Linked DNA regions of Thermochromatium tepidum ATCC 43061. The protein of the gene in region 1 binds, or shares a complex with, the protein of each later gene. Links are inferred from orthologs where the notes say so. Each region holds a gene or a part of one and is shown on either strand. Other genes may lie near its edges.

Evidence for each region.
Region 2: the proteins of E6P07_RS05700 (region 1) and cheY are in contact, whole or in part, in a solved structure (PDB 1A0O), measured with the Escherichia coli proteins. The link is inferred for Thermochromatium tepidum ATCC 43061 from one-to-one orthologs.

Annotation. Positions count from the first base shown.
Region 1 is NZ_CP039268.1:1,236,875-1,240,980, reverse strand. What follows is about bases 231-3,247. They hold E6P07_RS05700 (chemotaxis protein CheW), read right to left. Parts: upstream 2,931-3,247; coding sequence 531-2,930; downstream 231-530. Other genes in these bases: E6P07_RS05695 (response regulator), read right to left, coding at 2,980-3,247; E6P07_RS05705 (chemotaxis protein CheW), read right to left, coding at 231-486. Also shown: more of E6P07_RS05705, read right to left, coding at 1-230; more of E6P07_RS05695, read right to left, coding at 3,248-3,345; E6P07_RS05690 (flavin prenyltransferase UbiX), read right to left, coding at 3,753-4,106. UniProt on the Escherichia coli protein: Involved in the transmission of sensory signals from the chemoreceptors to the flagellar motors. CheA is autophosphorylated; it can transfer its phosphate group to either CheB or CheY.
Region 2 is NZ_CP039268.1:2,415,500-2,419,999, forward strand. The notes cover bases 1,053-3,880. They hold cheY (chemotaxis response regulator CheY), read right to left. Parts: upstream 2,743-3,880; coding sequence 2,362-2,742; downstream 1,053-2,361. Other genes in these bases: E6P07_RS11130 (chemotaxis protein CheA), read right to left, coding at 1,053-1,563; E6P07_RS11135 (protein phosphatase CheZ), read right to left, coding at 1,590-2,357; E6P07_RS11145 (RNA polymerase sigma factor FliA), read right to left, coding at 2,792-3,541; E6P07_RS11150 (MinD/ParA family protein), read right to left, coding at 3,541-3,880. In the rest of the region: more of E6P07_RS11130, read right to left, coding at 1-1,052; more of E6P07_RS11150, read right to left, coding at 3,881-4,371; flagellar biosynthesis GTPase FlhF, read right to left, coding at 4,358-4,500. UniProt on the Escherichia coli protein: Involved in the transmission of sensory signals from the chemoreceptors to the flagellar motors.

The DNA.
Region 1 (4,106 bases):
GGTCTGATCGACCAGCCCCATCTCTTGGCTGGTCATGAGCTTCTCGATATCGACGATGATGATCATGCGCTCGTCGAGCGTGGCCAGACCATCGATATAGGCGGTGTCGAGCACCGAGCCGAACTCGGGTGCCGGACGGATCTGATCGCCGCGCAGGGCAATGACGTCCGAGACGCCGTCGACGACCACCCCCAGGATGCGCCCGTTGATATTGAGGATGATCACCACCGTGAACTGGTTGTACTCGACCTGCCCGAGATGGAACTTCAGACGCAGATCGATGATGGGCACGATGATGCCACGCATGTTGATCACGCCCTTGATGAAGTCGGGCGAGTTGGCGATCTTGGTCACGGTGTCATAGCCACGGATCTCCTGGACCCTGAGGATGTCGATACCGTACTCCTCCTCGCCCAGGGTAAAGGTCAGATACTCGCGCGCGCTGTCGCTTGCAACCGCGCTGCCCTGCCGGCGTTCGTCGTTCATGGTCTCGCTCTCCACTTGGCTTTCGTTTGGGTGTGCATTCTTGGCTAGACACCCCGGCGGCTGAGCCGCACCAGGGCATCGACGTCCAGGATCAGGGCCACGCGCCCATCGCCCATGATGGTCGCGCCCGAGACGCCTTCAACCTTGCGATAATTAGTCTCCAGGCTCTTGATGACGACCTGATGCTGGGCAACCAGCTCGTCGACCAGCACGGCGGCGCGTCCCTCGTTGGTCTCGACGATGACTAGGATACTGTCGAGCGGATCGGGCTCGGATCGTCCGCTGTTGAAGACCTCGTGCAGGCTCACGAGCGGCAGGTATTCGTCGTTGATCTTGACCACGCGCCCCTTGCCGACCACGGTCTTGAACTGCTCGGGGCGCGGCTGGATCGACTCCTGGATCACGGTCAGCGGCAGGATGAAGATCTCCTCGCCCATGCGTACCGAGAGTCCGTCGAGGATGGCCAGCGTCAGCGGGAGACGGATGGTGATGTGCGTGCCGCATCCGGCCCTGGAGTCGACCTCGACCCGTCCGTTCATATCCTCGATGTTGCGGCGCACCACGTCCATGCCCACACCGCGCCCCGAGATGTCTGTGATGCGCTCGGCGGTCGAAAATCCGGGTTGGAAGATCAGTTGCCACACATCCTTGTCCGAGGGGTTCTCGGGGACTAGGATCCCGCTCTTGGCGGCCTTGGCCAGGATCTTATCGCGATTGAGTCCGGCGCCGTCGTCGATCACCTCGACCACCACGCTGCCACCACGATGGCTGGCGCGCAGCACGATCTCGCCGGTCTCAGGCTTGCCGGCGGCCCGACGGACCTCGGGGCGCTCGATGCCGTGGTCGATGCTGTTGCGCACCAGATGGTTGAGCGGATCGGCCAGGCGTTCGATCAGCCCCTTGTCGAGTTCGGTGTCCTCTCCGATCAGTTTGAGCGCGACCTTCTTGCCGAGACTGGCCGCCGTGTCGCGCACCACGCGCGGGAAGCGGTTGAAGACGAAGCTGATCGGCATCATGCGGATCGACATCACCGCCTCTTGCAGGTCGCGCGAATTGCGCTCCAGGCTCGACAAACCCGCCATGATGCGTTCATGGACCACAGGGTCGAGTCCGGCGGCCGAGTCGGCGAGCATGGCGTGGGTGATGACGAGTTCGCCGACCAGATTGATCAGCTGATCGACCTTCTCGACGCTGACCCGGATGGAGGAATCGGTCGTGGCCAGACGTCTGGGCGCGTTGCCCGGCGCGGTGCGAGGCTCGCGTGTCGGGCTCGATTGGGCCGAGACAGCGCTGCCCGGCGCCGCCACGGCCTGCGCGCGCGACTCGGGCGATCCAGGCGCGGAGTCGAAGAATCCGAACCCCAGTTCGTCGTCGAGCCGATCCTGCCGGGCCACGGCGGCCACCCGCTCCATCCCTGGACTGCCGCCGAAGAATCCATAACCCGGATGTTCCTGATCGAGCGCGGCCTCGCTGCCAGGGGCATCGCAGAAGAAGCCGTAGCCGTCGGATTCCTGGATTTCGACCTGGAGATTGGCGTCCCGGGGCTGATCCGGCGTGGTGTCCAAGCTGTCGTCGTCCGATTCCTGGGAAACACCTTCGGTCCCAGGTGCACCTTCAAAGAAGCCATAGCCGAGCGCATCACGACCCGGCTCGGGTGCGGACGCGGCCGCGTCAGAGGCTTCGCCTTGCAGGCCGGGCGCGTCGGTGAAAAGACCATAGCCCCCCGCGTCAGCCTCCAGCCACTGGCCTCCAGCCAGCGGCTCTCTGGCTGGAAGCTCGACCGTATCGAGTTCGACCTGCCCCGGCTCGCAGACGAAGGCCAGGATCTCTTCGATCGCGCGGCGCCCGGCTGTGGTGGTCAGACACCACAGGCAACGCCCTGTCGCATCCTCGCCGAGATCCTGAACTGGCCCCAGTTCTCCCAACGCCTCCCGCAGTGCCTGACGTTCGCCCTGCCCAAGGCTGCCCGGGGCAAGGGCGAGACGCCAGCACGTGCCCATGTCTGCCGCCTGAGGGGCGTGTGCCGATGACGCCCGAGCCTCAGCGCGTCCTTCATCCGAGCGCGCCAGCCGTTCTAGTTGTTCGCAGACCTCGGCCACGTGCGGATCTTCATATTCGTCACCTTCCTGATGCGCCTGCAGCTGCAATTTGAGCACATCGCCGGCCTGGAGGAAGGCATCGATCATCTCGACCGTCGGGGCCAGTTCCTGCTTGCGCAGCCGATCGAGCAGGGTCTCCAGCACATGGGTCACCTCGGCCATGTCGCTGAAGCCGAAGGTTCCAGCACCCCCCTTGATCGAATGGGCGGCGCGGAAGATGGCGTTGAGGGTCTCCAGGTCGGGCGCCTCGACGTCCAACTCCAGCAACAGGCTCTCCATCGTTGCCAGGTTCTCGCCGGCCTCCTCGAAGAACACCTGATAGAACTGACTCATGTCGATGCTCATGACCCATACCCCTCAGATTTGGCGCGGCCTCAGATTTGGCGTGTCTCGATCAACCGATCACCTTGCGGACGACTTCCAGCAGCTTGGTCGGATCGAAGGGCTTGACCAGCCAGCCGGTCGCACCCGCCGCCCGGCCCTGGCTCTTCATGGCATCGCTCGACTCTGTCGTCAGCATCAGGATCGGCACGGATTTATACGCCGGCAGGGCACGCAGCTGCTTGATGAGGGTCAGTCCATCCATGCGCGGCATATTCTGGTCCGTGAAGATCAGATCGAATGTGCCGGCGCGTGCCTTCTCGAGACCGTCCTGTCCATCGACCGCCTCAGTGACCGTATAACCGGCCTCTTTCAGTGTGAAGGAGACCATCTGTCGGATGGACGCCGAATCGTCCACGGTTAGAATCGTCTTAGCCATGTCGTTAGATCCTTGAAAGTTGGGAGTAGCCGATCGCCCGACGTTGGTCGCTCGGTCAAGCAGTTAATACTGAAGAGTTGCGCCACTGTTGTCGACAGTCGAGAGGTAAAAGATTCGTACCCACACAGGGCTTGCGCTTAATAACCCGGCCCTAAAAAAGATGTGTATCGCGCCTGAGGGCGCCCTTGCCACTCTTGCTCGTGCCGTAGAGCGGCGGTCAGGGCGGCTTGAGCCGCGATCTTGGCGATTGATGTGGGGAGGGGCACCGCGATCGCGCCTTACGGCGCCCCTAACAAACCCGCCGACCCGCTTCGCCGAGATCCAGCTTGACAGGGCCAGGGCTTTGAAGGCGTTCTATCGTTCACGCCTTGCTGGAAGGCTGCTCGAAGCTTCTTGCCCGATGGTCTTTATGGGCCACCTTCATAATCGCCCCAGCGTTTGACCAGTGTATGCGCCACGCCCAGATGATCCAGGATACGGGCGACCATGAAGTCAACGATGTCCTGGATTCGGACTGGGTTGTGATAGAAACCTGGATTGGCCGGCATGATGGTCGCCCCGGCCTGGGCCAGCCGCAGCATGTTTTTGAGGTGGATGGTCGAAAACGGCGTCTCGCGTACCACCAAGATCAGCGGGCGACGCTCCTTGAGCGAGACATCCGCCGCACGCTCGATCAGACAGCTCGACAGCCCGGCGGCCAGCCGCCCCAGCGTCCCCGTGGTACAGGGACAGACCACCATCGCCTCGGCCGGATGACTGCC
Region 2 (4,500 bases), 1.2 Mb from region 1 along the record:
CTCGATGGTGCCATTGAGTTGGGCGATGCGGGTCTTGACCACGTCCATCCCGACCCCACGTCCGGAGACGTCCGAGATCTCCTCCTTGGTCGAAAAGCCGGCCATGAAGATCAGGTCGAAACACTCGCGTGTCGACAGACGTTCGGCCTGACTAGGGTCGAGCAGGCCCTTCTCGACGGCCTTGGCACGCAGCTTTTCGGGGTCCATACCGCGCCCATCGTCCTGGATCAGCAGCGAGATGTGATCACCTTCCTGGGCCGCGCCCAGCACCACGGTCCCGCGGCGCGGCTTGCCCTTGGCCTCGCGCTCATCGGGCGGCTCGATGCCGTGGTCGACCGCATTGCGGATCAGATGCACCAAGGGATCGGCGAGCGCCTCGACCAGATTCTTGTCGAGATCGGTCTCCTCGCCGAAGGTCTCTAGTTCGATCTCTTTGCCGAGATTGCGCGCCAGGTCGCGCACCACGCGCGGGAAGCGGCTGAAGACCTTCTTGACCGGCTGCATCCGGGTCTTCATGACTGCCGCCTGGAGGTCCGAGGTCACAAGTGCCAGCGAGGCGATCGCCTTGCCGATCTCCTCGTCGCCGGTGCGCATGCGCAGCATGCTCAGGCGATTGCGCACCAGCACCAGCTCGCCGACCAGATTCATGATCTCGTCAAGCCGCTGGGTATCGACCCGCACCGAGGTCTCGCCAACAGGGGCAGCCGGGGTGCGCTGAGTCTTGGTCGCCTCGGACGGATCGGTGACCGATTCGGGCGGAGAACCGACCACCTGAAGGCCCGAGGCCTGGACCGGCGGCGGACTCGGCCTGGGCGATGCGGACGGGGCGGAAACTGGCTCGATGGTCTTCTCCGCCCCCCTACCATGCAACTGGTCGAGCAATGACTCGAATTCTTCATCCGTGATCAGGTCACTGGCGTCGGTCGACGGTTCAGACGCCGCCGTCGCACCGGATGGATCTGAGTCGGCCGGCGTCGTCGGCGCCCGTGGCTGATCGGTGGGCGCCGCGGGCTGTCCCGAAAGGGCGTCGAGCAGCGCCTCGAACTCGGCCTCGGTGATCTCGTCGGTCGGCTCCGGCCTGGATTCAGCCTCGCTGGGTGGCGCCGGCATCGGATCTGGGACGGCGACCGGTCTTGGTTCGGGTACAGGCCTTGGCGTGGGCGCCCCGGCCGCGTCAGGGACAGCCAGCGCCGCCAGATCCGCAATCAGTGCGGGCGGGGCCGACTCGGGCTCACGCCCAGACTTGAGATCACCGAACATGACGTTGAGCACGTCGAGCACGCGCAGGACCGCATCCATGAGGGCCGGATCGATCCGGCGTTCGCCGTTGCGCAACAGATTAAAGACGTCCTCGGCATGATGACAGACCACGACCAGTGCGTTGAGATTGAGGAAGCCCGCACCACCCTTGATAGTATGGAAACTGCGAAAGACTGCATTGAGCAGGTCGCGATCGTCGGGATTTTGCTCCAGTTCGATCAGTTGCTCGTTGAGCGCCTCCAGCAGTTCACCGGCCTCGACCAGAAAGTCCTGGAGGATTTCATCGTTCGGATCTATGGCCATGTGAGATCACTCTAGGGTTCGGTGGGCTAGAAACCCAGGCTGGAGAGCAAGGCATCCACGTCGTCCTGGCTGCTGACAACATCGGCGACCATGTCCTGGGTATTGGGCACGATCGGACCATGGCCGCGCGAGTCCATCGAGTCACCCCCTTCTGCGACGACGGCCTTGTCCACCCTGGGCAGATCCATGCGCGCGCTTGACAGCCGGATGAGTCCGACCAGATTCTCCTCGACCTCCTGCACCAACCGGATGACGCGACGGATGATCTGCCCCGTGAGATCCTGGTAGTCCTGCGCCATCAGGATCTCGGACATCAGCGACTTGAGCCGCTCGGTCTCCTGACCCGTCTGGATCAGGAAGTCATCGAGCTCGCGGGCCAGCTCGCGGAACTCGTCGACCGACAGCTCGCGATGGCGAAATCGGTTCCACTGTTCGCGTAAAACCCCCGAACGCCCGTGGAGCGATTCGGCGATGGGCATGGACTCGTCAAGCGCATTGAGTGTGCGATGAGTCGCCTGTTCAGTCATGGAGACGACGTAGTTCAGGCGCTCCTTGGCGTCCGGGATCTCGTCGCGGCTCAGTTCGATCAGACGCGCGTCACCACGGAAGCTTTTGAGGGCCTCGTGGAGTTCGCGCGTAAGCTTGCCGAGCTCCTCGAAGAGCTCGCGCTCGTAGGGCAGACGCAGCTGCCGGATGATGTCATCGGCCTCCGAGCGCTGCCCCTTCTCCAGGCACTCGACCAGTTGCCGCGCCAGATCCAAATGGAGATTCAAGCGTTCTTCATCGGTATCCATCGACTCATCCCTGTGCCTCGATGCGTTCGAAGATCTTGTCGATCTTTTCCTTCAGGGTCTCAGCTGTAAAGGGTTTGACGATATAACCGTTGACACCGGCCTGGGCGGCCTCGACGATCTGGTCGCGCTTGGCCTCAGCCGTGACCATGAGCACGGGCAGCGACTTGAGCATGGGATCGGCGCGCACGGCCTTGAGCAGCGCGATGCCTTCCATGTTGGGCATGTTCCAGTCGGTGATCAGAAAATCAAAGCCACCCCCCTTGAGCATCGGCAAGGCGGTGCTGCCATCGTCGGCCTCTGCCGTGTTGTTGAAACCCAGATCGCGCAACAGGTTCTTGATGATGCGTCTCATGGTGGAGAAATCGTCCACGATGAGGATTTTCATGCCTTTGTCCATGCCATGCTCCACATGGAATCTGTGTTGGTTTGAGAATTCAGGCGTCCGGTCGCCCTACTTGGATCCAGTCGCTCAAACGGCCCCGCAGACGATGCAGGGCCTGACTGCGAATCTGGCTCACGCGCGATTCGGTGACGTCGAGGATAGCGCCGATCTCGCGCAGATTGAGTTCTTCGTCATAATAGAGCGCGAGTACCAAACGCTCGCGTTCCGGCAAGTCAGCCAGCGCCTCGGCCAGGGCAGCCGCGAACTCCTCACGCTCCAGCTGTTCGGTCGGCGTGGCGCCCCCACCCGGCAGCAGGCGGTCGCTGTCGGCGTCATCGCCGAACAGATCCTCCAACCCCAGGATCTGGCAACTGGCACTATCCTGCAACATGCCATGATAGTCGTCGAGTGTGACACCCAGTGCCTCGGCGATCTCGCGATCATTGGCTGAGCGCCCCTCACGCGCCTCGATCTGGCGAATCGCCTCGGCGATGCGCCGGCTGTTGCGATGCACAGAGCGCGGGGTCCAGTCGGCGCGTCTCAACTCGTCGATCATGGCCCCCCGGATCCGGATACCGGCATAGGTGGCGAAGTTCGCGCCCTGCCCCGACTGGAACTGGCGCGCGGCCTCGATCAGACCAACCATGCCGGACTGTATCAGGTCCTCGACCTGAACCGAGGCCGGCAGACGCGCCATCAAATGATGCGCGATGCGCCGCACCAAGTCGACATGCTCGGACACCAGCCGCGCCGTCTCCTCACCGGCGCTCGCATATCCAGTCCGAGAGCGACTCCGGATCATCAGACGCCTTGTTGCAATAGACGCTCAACAAAGAAGCCAATGCCACCGACATCGGTCACCCCAACGCGCCCTGCATCGATCCGGCGCGCTAGATCGCTGAAGACGCGACCGGACGGACTGCCCGGATAGAGGCTGACCACCGGCTGACGTCTCTGCACCGCCAGACGCAGCTTGTCGTCCACAGGGATCATGGCGGCCGGCTCCAGCACCACGTCCGGCAAATAGTTGGCGCAGACAGACGAGAGTTTGCGCATCAAACGCTGGCCAGACTCGCTGTCGCGCAGCATATTGCAGATGATCCGAAAACGACGCACCCCGTGCTCCTGATGGAGAACCTTGATCAGCGCATAGGCGTCTGTCAAGGAGGCCGGTTCGTCACAGACCACCACGAACACCTGCTGCACGGCCTTGCAGAAACTCGTGACCGAGTCATGGACACCAGCGGCGGTGTCGACGACCAGGATGTCGAGGGGTTTATCGTAGCTGCTGAAGGCGCGGATCAACCCTAGATGTTCTGCCGGGCTCAGGTTGGCCATGGACGCGATCCCCGAGGCCGAGGGTACCAGCAGCAAGCCGTCCGGACCCTGGATCAGGACATCCTCCAGGCGCTCGACGCGCCCGGCGACCAGGTCGTGCAGGGTCTTGGTCGGGCGTAATCCTAACATCAGGTCGGCATTGGCCAGACCCAGATCGGCGTCAAAGAGCATGACGTTGCGTCCCAGCCGGGCCAGGGCCACGGACAGATTGACCGCGACATTGGTCTTGCCGACACCACCCTTGCCGCTGGAGATGGCGATACTCTGAAAAGGCCGGTTCCTAGTAGGCTGCATGCATGGATTTCCTGAAGGGGACTACGGACTCCAACACGAGGCTGTCGCGTGTCGTGACGCACTGGGGACCGAGCGTCCGTGCGGCTGGGGTCTTGGACGCTGAGGGTCTGGAAGGAGGCTCGGACTCGT